DNA from 4 places in the Massilia sp. genome. Region 2 is predicted to be linked to each of the others. Evidence: predicted binding sites of a transcription regulator. Region 2 holds the regulator's gene; each other region holds the start of a gene.
The links. The regulator sigma-54, encoded in region 2, starts transcription at its own class of promoters, with help from an activator protein. The targets are predictions, from matches to a motif close to TGGCANGNAANCTGCTTT.
Positions count from the first base shown of each region.

Region 1 (4,472 bases), on a different contig from region 2:
GCCGCTCGAAGCGCTTCTGCAGCGGGTCGTCGTCGGGCGGGGCGGCCTGCGGCGCTTGCGGCGCCGCCGACAGCACGCTGCCCAGCACCGTGTTCGGCCGGTAGGTCGCCAGCCCCTTCAGGCCCGCATGCCAGGCCTGGCTGTACAGGTCGCGGAAGTCCTCGAAGGGATAGTCTTCGGGCACGTTGACGGTCTTCGAGATCGCGGTGTCGACGAAAGGCTGGACCGCCTGCACCATGCGCAGGTGGTCGAGCGCGCGCATCTCGAGCGCCGTCACGAATTGCGGCGGCAGCGACGACATGTCGTGCCCCATCTGGCGGTACAGGCGCCAGGCATGGTCTTCCACCTCGTAGCTGCGCATCGAGCCGTCCGGCATGCGTTTCTTGCGCTGGTAGGTCCAGGAGTAGGGCGGCTCGATGCCGTTCGAGGCGTTGTCGGCGAAGGCCAGCGAGATGGTGCCGGTCGGCGCGATCGACAGCAGGTGCGAATTGCGGATTCCGTAGTTGCGGATCGCGTCGCGCAGCCAGTCGGGCAGGCGTTCCACGAACTGGCCGTCCAGGTACTGCTCCGCGTCGAACAGCGGGAAGGGCCCTTTTTCGCGCGCCAGCGCGACCGAGGTCGCGTACGCCGCGTCGCGCAGCGTCTCGGCGATGCGCGCCGCCATGGCGCGGCCTTCGTCGGAATCGTAGCGCAGGCCCAGCATGACCAGGGCGCTGCCCAATCCCAGGAAACCGAGGCCGATGCGGCGCTTGGCTTGTGATTCGGCGGCCTGCTGCGGCAGCGGCCACTCGGTCGCGTCCAGCACCAGGTCGAGCATGCGCACGCCCACCGAGGCCACTTCGCACATGCGCTCGAAATCGAAGGACGGATTGGCGCCGAAGGGATCGTCCACGAAGACCGTGAGGTTGACCGAACCGAGGTCGCAGCAGCCGTAGGCGGGCAGGGGCTGCTCGCCGCAGGGATTGGTGGCGCGCAGCTCTTCCGCGTACCAGAGATTGTTCTCGTCATTCATGCGGTCGACGAACAGCACGCCCGGCTCGGCGTGGTCGTAGGTCGAGGCGACGATCTTGTCCCATAGCGCACGGGCGCGGACCTGGCGATAGACCCAGAGGCCATCCTCGCGGCGGTAGGCCTGGGCCGCATCTTCATCGCCCGGCTCGGCGCGGTGCACCAGCTCGAACAGCTCGTCGCCTTCCAGCGCGCGCATGAATTCGTCGGTCACGCCGACCGAAATGTTGAAGTTGGTGAGCCCACCTTCGTCCTTGGCGGCGATGAAGCGTTCGATGTCGGGATGGTCGATGCGCAGCACGCCCATCTGGGCGCCGCGCCGGGCGCCGGCCGACTCCACCGTGCGGCAGGATGCGTCGAACACTTCCATGTACGAGACCGGGCCCGAGGCGCGCGAGCGGGTGCCGCGCACCTTGCTGCCCAGCGGGCGGATCGCGCTGAAGTCGTAGCCGACACCGCCGCCGCGGCGCATGGTTTCCGCCGCTTCGGACAGGGCGGTGTAGATGCCGGGCAGGCCGTCCTCGCTGCCGGAGATGGAGTCGCCCACCGGCTGGACGAAGCAGTTGATGAGGGTGGCCTGCAGTCCCAGGCCGGCGGCCGAGTTGATGCGGCCGGCCGGAACGAAGCCCTGTTCCTGGGCCCACAGGAAGCGCGCCTCGAAATCGGCGCGCCATTCCTCCGGCTCGAGCGCCGCCAGCGCGCGCGCCACGCGCCGGCGCACGTCCAGGATGCTGGTCTCTTCGCCCTTGGCGTATTTTTCGCGCAGGACGTCCAGCGAGACCTCCTGCGGCGCCATCGCAGCGCCTGCCGGCCGGTCGACCGCATTCATGGCGCGGGAATCAAGGCTTGTCGAGGATGACGTGCGGCGCGGACGGATCGGTGGCGCCGGGGAGGGCGTCGCCGGCAGCCGGCGCGGCCGGCGTGGAGGAAGCCGCCGTGCCGACGGCGCCGCCCTGGGCGGCCAGGCGCGCTTCCAGTTCCACCACGCGCAGCTCGAGCGCTTCGAGCTTGGCGCGGGTCTTGGCCAGCACCTGGGCCTGGATGTCGAACTCTTCGCGGGTGACGAGGTCGAGCTTCGAGAAGCCCTGGGTCATCATTGCCTTGACGTTTTTCTCGATGTCCTTGGCCGGCGTGCTCTCCAGCGCCTGGTTGATCTTGCCCTGGATGTCATTGAAGAAGCTGTTCATGTCCATTTCCTTTCAGTCGGATCGCACTGCACCACGACAGTGCGCTGCACTCCGCTTTTGGTGCGCCGCGCCACGGCACATGCCTGGCGCTGGGGTTTCCCCGGTTATTCGAATCGCAAATGGGGCGGATGGCTGAGAAAACAAGCACTCCAGCAGCATTCCGGCGCCGTTTCGATGGGTTTTTTGAGCTGGCACGCATCCTGCTAAAGAGTTGTCAGGCGTGGTGCAATCCAGATTGTAAACCGCAACGGCCCGCGTCACGGTTCAGCCGTCGAACGCAGCCGTTGAAAATAAGGGGAATGTCATGAAGTGCAACACTATCGCAGCAACCGCCACCTGGGCCGTGCTGGCCTTGTCGAGTGTTCCTGCGTTTGCGCAAGAAGCTGCACCTGAACATCAGATCAGCTACAACGCCGCCATCACCAGCGACTACCGTTACCGCGGCCTGTCGCAAACCCGGTTGGATCCGGCGCTGCAGGGCGGCGTCGACTACGTGCACGGCCCGACCGGCCTGTACGTGGGCACCTGGCTGTCCACCATCAAATGGACCAAGGACCTCGGCGGCGACGGCGACATCGAATGGGACGTCTACGGCGGCAAGCGCGGCCAGCTCAGCGAGAACGTGAGCTACGACGTCGGCGGCCTGTACTACTGGTATCCGTCGAACGATTTGCAACCGCGCGCCAACACCTTCGAACTGTATGCGCGCCTGGGATTCGGTCCGGCCTACGTCAAGTATTCGCACTCGACCACCAACCTGTTCGGCACCGCCAACAGCAAGCACAGCGGCTACCTGGACCTGGGCGCCGACATCGACGTCCACGACGGCGTCATCCTCAACCTGCATGCCGGGCGCCAGGAAGTGAACAACAACAGCATCTATTCGTACACCGACTACAAGGTGGGCTTGAGCAAGGACTTCGGCCTGGCCACCGTGTCGCTGGCCTGGGTCAAGGGCAATACCAAGGCCTACCGCAGCCCGCAAGGCGAGAACCTGGGCAAGTCCTCGGCCGTGCTGACCGTGTCCAAGACTTTCTGAAACACATTTTGAACGAGACTGAGGTATCACCATGAAAATGATTACCGCCATTATCAAGCCCTTCAAGCTGGACGAAGTCCGCGAAGCGCTGTCGGAGATCAACGTACAGGGCATGACCGTAACCGAAGTGAAGGGCTTCGGCCGCCAGAAAGGCCATACCGAGCTGTATCGCGGCGCCGAGTACGTGGTCGACTTCCTCCCGAAGATCAAGATCGAGGCGGCGGTGGACGACGCCGTGCTCGAGCAGGTGATCGACGCCATCTCGGGCGCCGCCCGCACCGGCAAGATCGGTGACGGCAAGATCTTCGTGGCCGAGTTGGAGCAGGTCATCCGTATCCGTACCGGCGAGACCGGCAACGACGCACTCTAAGGGGAAACCGCATGAAGCATATCTTCACCAAAGTCTTCGCCGGCCTCGCATGTGCCGGCGTGGCGCTGCCGGCGCTCGCCGCGCCCACCGTCAACAAGGGCGACACCGCCTGGATGTTTGTCGCCACGCTGCTGGTGATCATGATGTCGATCCCGGGCCTGGCGCTGTTCTACGGCGGCCTGGTGCGCGCCAAGAACATGCTGTCGGTGCTGATGCAGGTGTTCATGGTGTTCTCGCTGATCATCGTCCTGTGGTGCCTGTACGGCTACTCGTTGGCCTTCACCCAGGGCAATGCCTTCATCGGCGGCTTCGACCGGGTCTTCCTGAACGGTATCTACGACGCCGCGGCCGGCAGCTTCAGCCAGGCCGCCACCTTCAGCAAGGAAACCATGATCCCCGAGTTCATCTTCGTGGCCTTCCAGGGCACCTTCGCCGCCATCACCTGCGGCCTGATCGTCGGCGCCTTCGCCGAGCGCGTGCGCTTTTCGGCGGTGCTGCTGTTCATGGTGATCTGGTTCACGTTCGGCTACCTGCCGGTGGCCCACATGGTCTGGTTCTGGGCCGGTCCGGACGCGATCACCGATGCAGCCTCGCTGGCGACCGTCACCGAGAATGCGGGCTTCCTGTGGCAGCACGGCGCGCTCGACTTCGCCGGCGGCACGGTGGTGCACATCAACGCGGCGGTGGCCGGCCTGGTCGGCGCCTACGTGATCGGCAAGCGCATCGGCCTGGGACGCGAATCGATGGCTCCGCACTCGCTGACCATGACCATGATCGGCGCCTCGCTGCTGTGGGTGGGCTGGTTCGGCTTCAACGCCGGCTCGGCGCTGGAAGCGGGCGACGTGGCCGCGCTGGCCTTCATCAACAC
Region 1 covers NZ_JBKBOV010000037.1:33,915-38,386, reverse strand. The annotation lists gene ACK4S9_RS17715 (adenosylcobalamin-dependent ribonucleoside-diphosphate reductase) at 1-1,837, opposite strand, end outside; partial or broken gene ACK4S9_RS17710 (accessory factor UbiK family protein) at 1,974-2,201, opposite strand; gene ACK4S9_RS17705 (TorF family putative porin) at 2,500-3,234, shown strand; gene glnK (P-II family nitrogen regulator) at 3,266-3,604, shown strand; gene amt (ammonium transporter) at 3,616-4,472, shown strand, end outside.
Region 1: a site for sigma-54 is predicted at 2,385-2,402, ahead of ACK4S9_RS17705 (TorF family putative porin). Genes of this name have one in related genera too.

Region 2 (4,472 bases):
CTTAGGACAAATGCCGTAGCGGATGCGCGTAGTCCGGCCACACCGGCTCGAAGAAGCGCGCCACCATCTCCTGCGTCACGTCCTCCAGCGCCGGCGGATTCCACTTCGGCTGGTTGTCCTTGTCGATCACCAGCGCCCGCACGCCTTCCAGCACTTCGCCGTGCTCGAAATTGCGGCGCACCAGGTTGCGCTCCATGCGCAGGCAGTCCGCCACGCCCAGCGAAGCCCCGCGCAGCAGCAGTTGGTGCGTCACGCACATCATCAAGGGCGAGCGCTGGCGCATCGCCTTCAGGGCCTTCTGCGCGAACGGGTTCTCGTCGCGTCCCAGCGAAGCCATGATCGATGCCACGCCGGCCGCGCCGAAGTGCGCGTCGACCACGCCGCGCTGCTGCTGCAATTCGCTGGGGCCCAGCTGGCCCGCGAATTGCGCGGCATAGGCGCGGATCGCCGCCGGCAGGCCGGCGCCCGGGGTCGTGTCGATCAGCGCATGCAATCCAGCCAGCTCCGCGCCCGGCACGAACACGTCCGCCAGTCCCACGTAGAGCGCATCGGCGGCGCCGATGGTCAGGCCGGTCAGGCCCAGGTACTGGCCCAGCTGGCCCGGCGCATGCGACAGGAAGTGGCTGCCGCCCACGTCCGGGAACAGGCCGATGTTCACCTCGGGCATCGCCATCCTGGTGCGGTCGGTCACGATGCGCAGGCCGCAGTCCGGGCCGCCCTGGGCGATGCCCATGCCGCCGCCCATCACCACGCCATCCATCACCGCGATGTACGGCTTCGGGTAGAAATGAATGAGGTGGTTCAGCGCATACTCTTCGGTGAAGAAGTCTTCCAGCAGCGCGCTGCCGCCGGTCGGGCCGACCTGCCCCATCTCGTGGAAGAAACGGATGTCGCCGCCCGCGCACAAGGCCTTCTCGCTGCTGCTGGTGATGACCACCGCGTCGATTCCCGCATCGTCCTTCCATTGCAGCAGGGTGGCGCTCAGGGCGCGCACCATGTCGAGCGAGAGGGAATTCAGGGCTTTCGGCCGGTCGAGCGTGATGACGCCGGTGCGGTTGGCAACGCGGGTCAGGACGGTATCGGTCATGATGGTGTTCTGTGGTCGAAAAGACATGCATTCTACAGAACATTTGTACAAATACGGAAGCAGGAAAAAGTAACAGGTATTGTACAAAAGCAAAAAGGGCGTCCCCTCAGACGCCCTTGCTGTTGTGCTACAGCTGGTTCGCAAACGGTGCGTTACGCAGCGGCGGCTTCTCCGTTGTCCGGAAGGCGCTTGTGCGCCACGTGGTTATGATTTTGCAGCATGGATTTGTGTTTCAGAACCTGCCTGTCCAGCCTGTCCATCAGCGTGTCGATGGCCGCGTACATGTCCTGGGCCGCGCTTGCGACGTGCAGGATCTTGCCCGATACCTGGAGGTTGATCTCGGCCTTTTGCCGCTTTTCTTTTTCAGTGAGGTTATCAATGGCGAGGAACACGTGGGTGTCGATCACGTGGTCGAAATGGCGGGTGATGCGCTCGAGCTTATTCTGAACGTATTCACGGATGGCGGGGGTGACTTCGAGATGGTGGCCGCTGATTGTGAGGTTCATACACACTCCTTTGGGAAGGTGCCCTGCCCGCGCCACAAGGTGAGAGTGGGCAGGTGCTTTACAGGGATTTGCGGAGGCTGACGGGCGGAATCTTGAGCGCTTCGCGGTATTTGGCAACCGTCCGGCGCGCAATGACCATACCTTGTTCCCCGAGCATCTCCGCGATCTTGCTGTCGGATAGAGGATTCCTAGGGTCTTCTGCTCCTGTCAATTGCGCAATAAGCGCGCGGATCGCCGTCGAGGAGGCTTCTCCCCCCGCTTCGGTGGCGACGTGGCTTCCGAAGAAGTACTTCAGCTCGAACATGCCGTGCGGGGTCAGCATGTATTTCTGAGTGGTTACACGCGAGATCGTGCTCTCGTGTAGGCCTAGTGTATCAGCTATCTCACGCAAAACAAGAGGGCGCATGGCAACCGCGCCGTGGCTGAAAAAGTTGCGCTGGCGCTCGACGATTGCCTCGGCAACACGCAGGATCGTGTCGAAGCGCTGGCGCATGTTCTTGATCAGCCACTTGGCTTCCTGCAGCTGCGCGCCCATCTGGCTCTCGCTCCTGCCCTGCTTGAGCAGGTTCGCGTACAGCGAGTTGACGCGCAGCTTGGGCATGACGTCCGGGTTCAGCGCTACCTGCCAGCCGTTCTTGGCGCGGCGCACGATCACGTCCGGCACCACGTAGTCCGAGACCCCCGAGCCGAAGGCCGCGCCCGGATGCGGATTGCATCGGCGCACCACGGCCTGCACCTCGCGCAGGTCTTCGTCGTCGCAGCCGAGCGCCTTTTTCAGCTTGGTGTATTCGCGCTGGGCGAACCAGGTCAGGTACCCTTCGACGATCGTCAAGGCGAGGCGCCGCGTCACCAGGGGCACGCCCGGCATGCCGCGGATCTGCAGGGCCAGGCATTCGGCCGCGCTGCGCGCGCCCACGCCCACCGGGTCCAGGCTCTGCACCAGCGCCAGCGCGCAGCGCAGCTCGTCCATCTCGATCTCGAGTTCTTCCGGCAGGCGCGCATGGATCTCGTCGAGCGGCTCTTCCAGGTAGCCGTTGTCGTCGAGCGCATCGATCACCAGCTCGGCCAGCGCGCGGTCGCGCAGGCTGCAGCCGGTGAGCCGGATCTGTTCGGCCAGGTGTTCGCGCAGCGTGACGCCGTCGGCTTCCAGCTGCGGGCGGCCATCCTCGTCGTCGCCGCTACGCGCGCCGCCGCCTTCACCGCCCCAGTCCATGTCGGCATCGCCCCGCTCGCCGTGGTCCTCGCCGTCCGCGCCTTCGTGCTCGCCCTTGGCGCCGTCCTGTCCCTCCGCACCCGGCTGCGCGGCCGGCGCGTCGCCATTGGCCGGCGCGGTATTGATCGCGCCGTCGGCCAGCAGCCGCACCGAACGGTCGAGCGGATCGTCGAGCCGTTCGAGCAGCGGGTTGTCGTGCAGGATCTGCTCGATCTCCTGGTGCAGTTCGAGCGTGGACAGCTGCAACAGGCGGATCGACTGCTGCAGCTGTGGCGTGAGCGCCAGGTGCTGCGAGGTGCGTAACTGCAGGGACTGTTTCATGCCTGGTGCTCTTGATTACATCCTGAAATGCTCGCCGAGATACACGCGCCGCACCGACTCGTTGGCGATGATGTCGTCAGGGCGGCCCGAGGCCAGCACGGCGCCCTGGTTGATGATGTAGGCGCGGTCGCAGATGCCGAGCGTCTCGCGCACGTTGTGGTCGGTGATCAGGACGCCGATGTTGCGCTCCTTCAGGAAGCGCACGATGCGCTGGATCTCGATCACCGCGATCGGATCGACGCCGGCGAAGGGTTCGTCGAGCAGCACGAAACGCGGATTGGTCGCGAGCGCGCGCGCGATCTCGACGCGGCGCCGCTCGCCGCCCGACAGCGACAGCGCCGGGTTCTCGCGCAGCTTCTCGATCTGCAGTTCGGCCAGCAGGGTGTCGAGGCGCTCGTTGATCTGGTCCTTGCCCAGCGCCTTGCCGTCCTCGTTGCGCTGCAGTTCGAGCACGGCGCGGATGTTCTCCTCCACCGTCAGCTTGCGGAACACCGAGGCTTCCTGCGGCAGGTAGGACAGGCCCAGCACCGCGCGCCGGTGGATCGGCAGGCTCGAGATGTCGGTGCCGTTGATGTCGATGGTGCCGGCATCCGAGGGCACCAGGCCGACGATCATGTAGAAGGAGGTGGTCTTGCCGGCGCCGTTGGGGCCGAGCAGGCCCACCACTTCGCCGCATTCCACCTGCAGCGACACGTCGCGCACCACCAGGCGCTTGCCGTAGCTTTTCTGCAGGCCCTTGACGATCAGGGTGCTGCAGCCTTCGACCGCGGTCGCCGCTTCCGCGTTCGTGCCTGCGCTCATGGCTGCCGTCATTGCTTGCTACCTTCGGCGGGCGCCGTGGTACGGCGCGGCGCGATGATCAGGGTGCCGCGGCCGCCGCCGACCTTGCTCGTGCCGGTCGGATCGTTGCGCACCTGGGCCACTTCGCGGCGGTTGTCGTAGGAGATGAAGGGACCCTTGATCTCGTTGGTCATGCGGCCGTTCTCCAGTTCGCGCACTTCGGCGTTGCTGAACAGCCTGACCAGTTCGGCGCGCTCGTCGTATTCGATGCGCTGGGCCTGGCCCTCGACCCACAGGTCGGGACCGCCGTCGCGCTTCTGGCGGAAGGTCGCCAGCTTGCCGTTGTTGGCGGTGAGGGTCACGCTCATGTAGCCTTCCGGCGTTTCCTTGACCAGGGCGCGGTCGGATTTCAGCACCAGGGTGCCGCGCGTGAGCACGACGTTGCCGGTGAGGATGCGGGTCTGCGTGACTTCGTCCACGTCGAGCGAATCGAAGTTGATCACGGCCTGCTTGAGCGAATCGGCGCGCTCCGCCGAGGCGCCGAAGGCGGCCAGGCTGAGGAATA
Region 2 covers NZ_JBKBOV010000021.1:54,434-58,905, reverse strand. The annotation lists gene ACK4S9_RS12905 (enoyl-CoA hydratase/isomerase family protein) at 2-1,087, opposite strand; gene hpf (ribosome hibernation-promoting factor, HPF/YfiA family) at 1,240-1,593, opposite strand; gene ACK4S9_RS12895 (RNA polymerase factor sigma-54) at 1,652-3,127, opposite strand; gene lptB (LPS export ABC transporter ATP-binding protein) at 3,143-3,928, opposite strand; gene lptA (lipopolysaccharide transport periplasmic protein LptA) at 3,937-4,472, opposite strand, start outside.

Region 3 (4,472 bases), on a different contig from region 2:
CCCGGTATGGACAGGCTGGCTTACCATCACCCTGAACAGGTCGCCAAGATCCTGGCACGTTCGTTTTTCCGTGAAATGCATCGTGCCGGCTTCGGTTCGCCCCAGATCCTGGCGGCGGCTTCCGAACTCATCGGCCAGCTCCATCGCGACATTCAACGGGACCATTGAGCTACGCAAAACCTGTCTGCGTGTCGGTGATCTCCAACAATATCGATCCAGGTGCACATCTCCACCATGCAAAGGGGTGGAGCAGGGGCATGCTGTTCGATATGATGAAGATAAAATTCTGTAGAACAATTTGTTGCTAATTTAGAATTTCGGGTGCTATGATATGAGGCAGTCCCGGCTGCGGCACGCGTCAATTCCGCCAGGAGAGTACACATGTTCGACACCGTCACGACAGAATCGGTCAGCCTTGGCAGCATTGCTGACAACGGGGAAGATGCATACTCATCAAGCATCGTCGATGTCACCATCAACGAAAGCGTATTCGGCATCCGCGCCGCCGACGTCGACGAACAGCGCAGTTCCGCCAGTATGCTCATCAGCAAGATGTACGCATGGCGCGGCTACGGCGGCAACCACCAGATCGGCAATGACCCGAACCGGATCACCCTGACCGCATCGAACAAGGATGGCGGCGTCATCGGCACACTCAGCCTCAACCTCGATTCCGAGGTAGGTCTGCTAGCCGACCAGGTGTTCCGGGACCATATCGATCCCTACCGTGCCCAAGGCAAGGTGTGCGAGCTCATCAAGCTGGCCTTCGACCCGTCGGTCAAGTCCAAGGCCGTGCTGGCCTCGCTGTTTCATGTGGCCTTTATCTATGCCAGGGACTTGCACAAGTGCAGCGATATTTTTATTGAAGTCAATCCGCGCCATCGTCGCTTCTATGAAGTGATGCTCGACTTCCAGGTAGAGTGCGCATCGCGGCCGAATCCACGCGTCGACGCGCCGGCCGTCTTGTTGCGGGGGCATATCGCCCGCGGTACCCAGCGCATTGCCGAGGTGGCGGGAAAGGGAGACCACGCGGTCGGCGATCGTTCCCTGTTTCCCTATTTCTTTTCCTTGCGCGAAGAGGCCGGCATTATTGCGCGCTTGAAACGCATTGGCTGATACCTCTTCTGCCCGGGGTAGTTGAACAAAATCCTGCGTGCCAGACATCTGCAGCTTGCTCCCAGCTGCAGAAGTCCCTATATTCACTTTCTTCTCTTCACCATCTCACAGCAAGGAACGCCCATGACGATCGGTAAAACCCGGGATGAAATCGCCGAAGCCTATTCATCCGAGCCCTGGTGGTACGACATCCGCGGATTCTTCATCCTCACGTTTGCTTACAACAGCACGATCGGCACCCAGATGCGCTTCTTCGGCCCGAATTTCGGACCCGATCACCTGGAAGTCGCCTGCGGCACGGGCACGCTGCTGGAAATGATTCTCAACTGGCGCCGCCGCCGCAAGCTGCCAAAGGTAAACGTGGTCGGCATCGACTATGCGCCTTCGATGCTGGCTGGCGCCAAGAAGCGTTTCGCCAAGGATTCCCAGGTGAAGGTCCAGCATGCCGACGCGGCCGACCTGCCTTTCCCGAGCGACCATTTTGATACGGCCAACATCGCCAATTCGATCCATTGCTTCCCGACCGTCGATGGGGCCTTGCGCGACATCCTGCGCGTGCTGAAGCCGGGCGGGACCCTGGCGGCCAATGTGCTGCTGTATCCGAGCGGCTTTGCACCTCTGCGCTGGGCCGCCCAGAAGATCAATGACTGGGGCATCAAGAAGGGCATCCTCTACAGTCCGTTCCGCGAAGAGGACATTCGCCAGAAGATCCTGGATGCCGGTTACGAGATCGCATCGGAATTCAAATCCGGGAACACCTGGAATGTGGTGGCACGCAAGCCGGCCTGAAGTGCTCAAAAACTGTCGGTTTTTTTTACAGATCTCTGCAGCAGAAGTTAATGTTCTTTGTAAGTCATTGAAAACAAAGAAAAATTAATTCTGGCACGGTCTTTGCTAAATACCTGGTGTAAGTTCAGACCCACTTAGGAGATCAAAATGAAGGCAATGTTGTCGAAAAAGATGATTGCAGTTGCGATTGCAGCAATGTCCCTGTCCGCAACTGCTGCGGCCCAATCCACTCCAGCCCCAGTCGATCAGCCTTTCCCGGATTTCAAGGTCACCCGTCCGGGTACTAACCTGACTTTTACCGCCGACAAGATCCTCGGCCAGTACACCGAGCGTGCAACTTTCAATGCGGACGGCACCTTCGACGTCACGCTGCTGTGGACTGCCAGCCAGTTCGTTCGCAATGATGGTAATGACCCTGTGGCGAACAGCGCTACCGGCCTGACCAACGCCTACGGCCTGTACGCAACCTACCGCGCGTCCGGCACTTTCATGCCGACCGGCAACGGCCAGACCCGTTTCGTCTTCACTCCAGGCACCGGCAGCTTCAACCTGTTCCTGGACGCTAACAACGATACGCTGGCCGATCCGCTCGATCCGGACGCCGCCGTGCGCTACACCACGCCGGGCACCGGCACCGGGTCCTTCGGTTTCGATTCCGCCTATACCGGTGACGACATCGAACTGGCATTCGGCGTGGCCGTGGCTGGTGAAGGCAACCTGAACCCGGCCCTGAGCACCTGCGGCAACAGCAACCCGGGCGCCATCAACTGCGGTAGCTTCGGTTCGACCACCAGCTTCACCCTGACCGATGCTGGCAAGGGTTTCTTCGTCGACCCGCGTCCGTTCTACAACCTGTCCTTCCAGGCAGGTCAGCTGAACAATTTCGCACCGGTCGGTGACGTGCTGATCAACGGTTCGCTGGACGTCGTCTTCGGCGTGCCGGAACCGACCTCGCTGGGCCTGCTGGGCCTGGGTCTGCTGGGTCTGGGCGCAGCCGCCAACCGCCGCAAGAAAGCAAAATAATCCGTGTGAAGAACCCGGCGTGCCGGGTTCAAAAACATTGCCTAAAAAAATGCCGTTCAGTTCATACTGAACGGCATTTTTTTAGGCTTCCGGAGAAGCCTGCTTACTCGGCTGACGCTGTCCTCATTTTCCCGAACTGACGCTTGCCGATCGCGATCGCCAGTTTCTGAATCGGATGGCGATTGCCGCCCGGACGCCAAGTCTGTTTGAGCTTGTTGCGATAGGCATCGAACTGCATGCCATGCGGCGCTGCCAGCACCTTGCCGCGGCCAAGCAGGATCTTCAGCGCTTCGGTGCCAACGATGCCGGCGCACAGCTGGCAGGCCATGAAGGTCGAGGGGCCGCGCTGCTCGTAGAAACTCACCGCCTCCGGCATCACGAGGTAGGGCCGGTGCAACCCGGCCGGCGCCAGGCCGATGGCGAAACGGATCGCCTTGTCGATGTCCGGCAAGTCACCCCACTGGAAATACTCTTCGAAGGTCATCTGGCCCGGCATGAAGTTCAGCAGGGCGGCGCCCATGCCCAGTGGCGCCGCCGTGGTGGCCGGCACGCCCAGTTGCGCGCACCTGGCAAAAGTCTGGCGGCGCGCATCGAAGGCGAAGAAATCGAGGCCGTCGACATACAGGTCGGCATCGCCCAGGAAATCGTCGAGATTGGCGGCGTCGACGCCGTTCGAAAATACCCGGATGTCGACTTCGGGATTGATGTCGCGCGCCATGCGCTCCAGGACTTCGGCTTTCGGCTCGCCCAGGGTGGACATCATGGCGCCCACCTGGCGGTTGAAATTCGGGATGTCGAAGCGATCGAAATCGGCGATGTTGAATTTCGAAATACCGAGACGCGTCAATGTCAGCAGGTGGACGCCCCCGACGCCGCCGATACCGGCGATCGCCACGCGCTTGTTGCGCAGTCGTTGTTGTTCTTCGGGGGTGAGCCAGCCAATATTGCGCGCAAAAGCCTGCTCGTAGCGAAACGGATTTTTCATCGTGGAACGGAATAGTTGACGGAAAGCGCCGCGGCCGCGCATGCGCGCGGCCGGCCTTGTCGATACAGGTACCGCTATATTGCGTTATGAAGAAATATGGTGCTCATCCATACGCAACAGGCGGTTGATAATACCGCGTTCCTCGCGGGGGGAAAAGAAATACGGATAGAGCGAGCGCTCCGCATTGCCTGCAGGCGTATCGAAGGTTCCGCCCAAGCGTTCGACCTGTTCGGTCACGTAATCGAGGCTCAGGTGCATCAGGTAAGCCGGGGCATTCACGCGCGGATTGATTTTCAATTCCCCCTGCTGGCGGAAACCGAGCATCCGCTCGTAAAAGCGGCGGTGGCGCGGATTGATTTCGATGACGACGTCGGTGCAGTCGTACAGGTCGCGCGCGTAGATGAGCGCCAAATGAAATACGTTAGCCAGGGGAACTCTGGAGCGCTCCGAGAGGTCAAACGCTAGCTTGGTGCATTCACACAGCCGTGCGCCACGCGCGCGGTGCTCATCAAGAATGTCCTTGAATAATTCATCCGCCATCAGGCCGAGATCCGAATCG
Region 3 covers NZ_JBKBOV010000007.1:49,780-54,251, forward strand. The annotation lists gene ACK4S9_RS05880 (GAF domain-containing protein) at 1-168, shown strand, start outside; gene ACK4S9_RS05885 (N-acyl amino acid synthase FeeM domain-containing protein) at 382-1,116, shown strand; gene ACK4S9_RS05890 (class I SAM-dependent methyltransferase) at 1,138-1,905, shown strand; gene pepA (flocculation-associated PEP-CTERM protein PepA) at 2,077-2,928, shown strand; gene ACK4S9_RS05900 (ThiF family adenylyltransferase) at 3,032-3,913, opposite strand; gene ACK4S9_RS05905 (N-acyl amino acid synthase FeeM domain-containing protein) at 3,998-4,472, opposite strand, start outside.
Region 3: a site for sigma-54 is predicted at 1,997-2,014, ahead of pepA (flocculation-associated PEP-CTERM protein PepA). Genes of this name have one in related genera too.

Region 4 (4,472 bases), on a different contig from region 2:
CCGACCATCGTGCACGACACCTACGACGAGTTCTGGCGCTCGCGCGCCATCACGCCGCACATGAAGAACGTCAAGGCGGCTGTGCTGACCGTGGGCGGCTGGTTCGATGCGGAAGACCCGGCCGGGCCGTTCGCGATCTACAAGGCGGTGGGCAAGTACAACCTGGGCACCCCGAACGCGCTGGTGATGGGCCCCTGGGTGCATGGCGGCTGGGCGCGCAGCGACGGCGCGCGCCTCGGCCATGTCAGCTTCGACGCCAAGACCAGTGAGTACTTCCGCCGCGAGATCCAGTTCCCCTTCTTCGAGCAGCACCTGAAGGGCGTGAAGCCGGCGCGCGCATTGCCCGCGGTGACGGCGTTCGAAACCGGCACCAACGTCTGGCGCAGCTATGCCGCCTGGCCGCCGGCTCCGGCGAAAGTGCGCAGCCTGTACTTCGGTCCGAACGGCACGCTGTCGTGGCAGCAGCCCGCCGCTTCCGGTGCCGGCTACGACGAGTATGTCGCCGACCCGAGGAAGCCCGTGCCTTTCATCGGCTACCCGGCCACCGGCGTCCCCCGCGAATACATGGTGTCGGACCAGCGCTTCGCCGCCACCCGGCCCGACGTGCTGGTGTACCAGAGCGAGGTGCTGGAAGAAGACGTGACGGTGGTCGGTTCCGTGGTGCCGAAGCTGTTCGTGTCGACCACCGGCACCGACGCCGACTGGGTGGTCAAGCTGATCGACGTCTACCCGAGCGAGTACCCGACCCCGGCGGTCGAACGCAAGGGCAACGACGTCGCGCCGCCGAGCCTGAACCTGGGCGGCTACCAGCAGCTGGTGCGCGGCAATCCGCTGCGCGGCAAGTTCCGCAACAGCTTCGAGAAGCCCGAGCCTTTCGTCCCGGGCAAGCAGGAAGCGATCAGCTTCGACATCGGCGAAGTGAACCACACCTTCCGGCGCGGCCACCGCATCATGGTGCAGGTGCAGAGTTCGTGGTTCCCGCTGATCGACCTGAACCCGCAGACCTTCACCCACATCCCGAAGGCCAAGCCTGAGGATTTCAAGAAGGCGACCCAGCGCGTGTACCGCGCGCCGGGGGCGGCATCTAGCCTGCAATTGATGGTGATGCCGGCTAACTGATCCGCGCTTTGCGGCGCGGGCGCCGTCCGCGTTCGTGCCACGGCCGCGCGCCGGGGAGGAGGGCGGCGCGCACGGCGCGCCGGATCGTCGTCGCGGGAATCAGGTCGGCGGCCAGCTTGCGCAGGTGTGCCGCTTCCTGGCCGCGTCCGCGGCCCTCGAGCACGGTCAGCACTTCGCGCACGGGGTCCACGTACAGCCTGATGTCGCTGGCAATGATGGGCGCGCGGGTGAAGCGCCTGCCGCGCCGGCCGGCGAAGTCCGCGTTCAGGAAGGCGGCGCGGCGGCGCACGTCGCGCTCGGGGTCGGGCAACAGGCGTTCGGCCAGCGCGTAATCCTTGGCGGTGATGATGGCGGTCAGCGCCACGCCGGCACAGGCTTGCGCCAGCGCCGGATCAACCCGTTCGAGTTCGACGAACAGGGCATGGGTCCGCTCTTGTCGATCCAGCACCCGGTGGATCGCATTGACGTCGATGAACAGATGGCGGTTGCCGCGGCCCGCCAGGAGCAGCGCCGTGTCGCGCGCGCATACCGCCTCGAGCGCGGCGCGCGCTGGCGGATAGACGGCGCCCAGCCTGGCCCAGGCGTGGAGTGAGTACGACAGGCGCACGCCGGCCCAGGAGCGGCATTCTTGCAGCGCGTGGTCGTGCAACCATTCGAATTCGCGCAGTGCCTCCTCGTGCCGGCCGAGGCGCGCCAGGTCGTAGGCGGCGCCGAAGCGCGCTTGCACGTCCATCCTCAAGCCCCGATCCAGGGCAGTCCGGCCTTGCACCAGCCGCCGACCGTCTTGCGGTGCCCCTCGGCATCGCGGTCGCCCTCGAAACCTTCCAGGATGTCGTAGGACTCGGCAAAGCCATGCTCGGTGGCGACGCGCGCGCTGTGGCGCGAGCGCACCCCCGAGCGGCACAGGAACAGCAGCACCTCGTCCTTGCGCGCCACCTGCTCGAGCTGCGCACCGAATGCGGGATTCGGGGCGCCGCCCGGATAGGTGGCCCATTGCACCGCGACGTGCTGGGCGTCGGGAATCGCCACCCGCCCGACCCAGTCGCGTTCGGCATTGGTGCGCACGTCGACCAGTTTCACGCGCGGGTCGCTGCGCAGAAGCGCGAAGGCTTCCTCGGGCGTGACCGCGCCGGCATAGGGCTGGCCGCCGGCGCGCTGGCGGGCTTGGGCAAGGATGGTCTCGGTAGTCGTCATGATGTGATCCGTTTTGAACAAGAAAAGTCGATGCACCAACTTGGTTCGGTGTATCCTGCGCTGCGATGGTGCACCGGCGCCACAAGCGCACCAAGATGGTGCGCCGGCGCGCCGCTCGATCATGCAGTGTTTCGAGGATTGTAGGCCGCAGTTCAGCGATTTCCAACGAAGCATTGTGCATTTGTTCATAACGGCAGCTTGGCACGGTTCATGCTTTGATGTACGGCAAGTTGCCCGCTGCGAGGCTTTCCAGCGCGGCACCCCCTTTTCACTCAGGAGATACGAATGGCAAAGACGGCTGCAGACGTAATTCAACTCATCAAAGACAACGAAGTGAAATTCGTTGACCTGCGCTTTGCGGATACCCGCGGCAAGGAGCAGCACGTGACCGTCCCCGTGTCGCACTTCGACGAAGACAAGTTCGAGTCGGGCCACGCCTTCGACGGTTCGTCGATCGCCGGCTGGAAGGGCATCGAAGCGTCGGACATGCTGCTGCTGCCGGACCCGAGCACCGCCAACATCGATCCGTTCATGGAAGAGACCACCCTGTTCATGCAGTGCGACGTGATCGAACCGTCGGACGGCAAGGGCTACGACCGTGACCCGCGCTCGATCGCCAAGCGCGCCGAAGCCTACCTGAAGTCCTCGGGCGTGGGCGACACCGCCTTCTTCGGCCCCGAACCGGAATTCTTCATCTTCGATTCGATCCGCTGGAAGATCGACATGTCGGGCTGCTTCGTGAAGATCGATTCGGACGAAGCGTCCTGGTCGACCGACCGGGAAATCGAAGGCGGCAACAGCGGCCACCGTCCGACCGTCAAGGGCGGCTACTTCCCGGTCCCGCCGGTCGACAGCTTCCAGGACATGCGCTCGGAAATGTGCCTGATCCTCGAATCGATGGGCATTCCGGTCGAAGTGCACCACCATGAAGTGGCCGGCGCCGGCCAGAACGAAATCGGCACCCGCTTCTCGACCCTGGTCGAGCGCGCCGACTGGACCCAGAACATGAAGTACGTAATCTGGAACGTGGCCCACAGCTACGGCAAGACCGCGACCTTCATGCCCAAGCCGATGAACGGCGACAACGGCTCGGGCATGCATGTGCACCAGTCGATCTGGAAGGACGGCAAGAACCTGTTCGCCGGCGACGGCTATGCCGGCCTGTCGGACACCGCGCTGTTCTACATCGGCGGCATCATCAAGCACGCGCGCGCCCTGAACGCGATCACCAATCCGGGCACCAACTCGTACAAGCGCCTGGTGCCAGGCTACGAAGCCCCGGTCAAGCTGGCCTACTCGGCCAAGAACCGCTCGGCCTCGATCCGTATCCCGCACGTGGCCAACCCGAAAGGCCGCCGCGTCGAAGTGCGCTTCCCGGACCCGCTGGCCAACGTCTACCTGTGCTTCGCCGCCCTCCTGATGGCCGGCCTGGACGGCATCCAGAACAAGATCCATCCGGGCGAAGCCGCGACCAAGGACCTGTACCACCTGCCGCCGGAAGAAGACAAGCTGATCCCGACCGTGTGCGCCTCGCTGGAGGAAGCGCTGGAAGCCCTGGACAAGGACCGCGAGTTCCTGACCCGCGGCGGCGTGTTCAGCGACGCCATGATCGACGCCTACATCGACCTGAAGATGCAGGAAGTGCAGCGCCTGCGCATGACCCCGCACCCGGCCGAATTCGACATGTACTACTCGTCGTAATCAAGAGGTCAACAGAACCGTTGCGCTCATGCATCACCGGGCGTCAGGGTCTGTAACAAAGGCGGGGAAAGCGAGGGCTTTCCCCGCCTTTTTTCATCCTTGCTGTACACTCGGGCCGGACTACAATGCGTGCACGTTTATTGTGCAGACTGATTTCTGATGGGAAAGACAATTAGCCTCTTCCGAATGATGGCGCTGGCGCTGGCCGGTCTCGCGCTCCACAACGGAGCCCACGCCCAGGGCGCCGTCTACAAGTGCGTGGACGAACAGGGACGCGTCGAATTCACCGACACCGCCCGCCGCGGCTGCAAGGCCCTCGACCTGCCGGGCTACGCGCCGGCGCCGGCGCCGCGCGCTTCGGCGCCGATTCCGGCCGTGCGCCCGCCGAACCCGGGGCCGGCCCCCGCCGTCAGCCCGGCCAGCTTCCCGCGCGTCGACAGCGCCCAGCAGCGCGCGCG
Region 4 covers NZ_JBKBOV010000014.1:61,815-66,286, reverse strand. The annotation lists gene ACK4S9_RS10190 (CocE/NonD family hydrolase) at 1-1,119, shown strand, start outside; gene ACK4S9_RS10185 (hypothetical protein) at 1,112-1,852, opposite strand; gene ACK4S9_RS10180 (rhodanese-like domain-containing protein) at 1,855-2,313, opposite strand; gene glnA (type I glutamate--ammonia ligase) at 2,599-4,014, shown strand; gene ACK4S9_RS10170 (DUF4124 domain-containing protein) at 4,174-4,472, shown strand, end outside.
Region 4: a site for sigma-54 is predicted at 2,513-2,530, ahead of glnA (type I glutamate--ammonia ligase). Genes of this name have one in related genera too.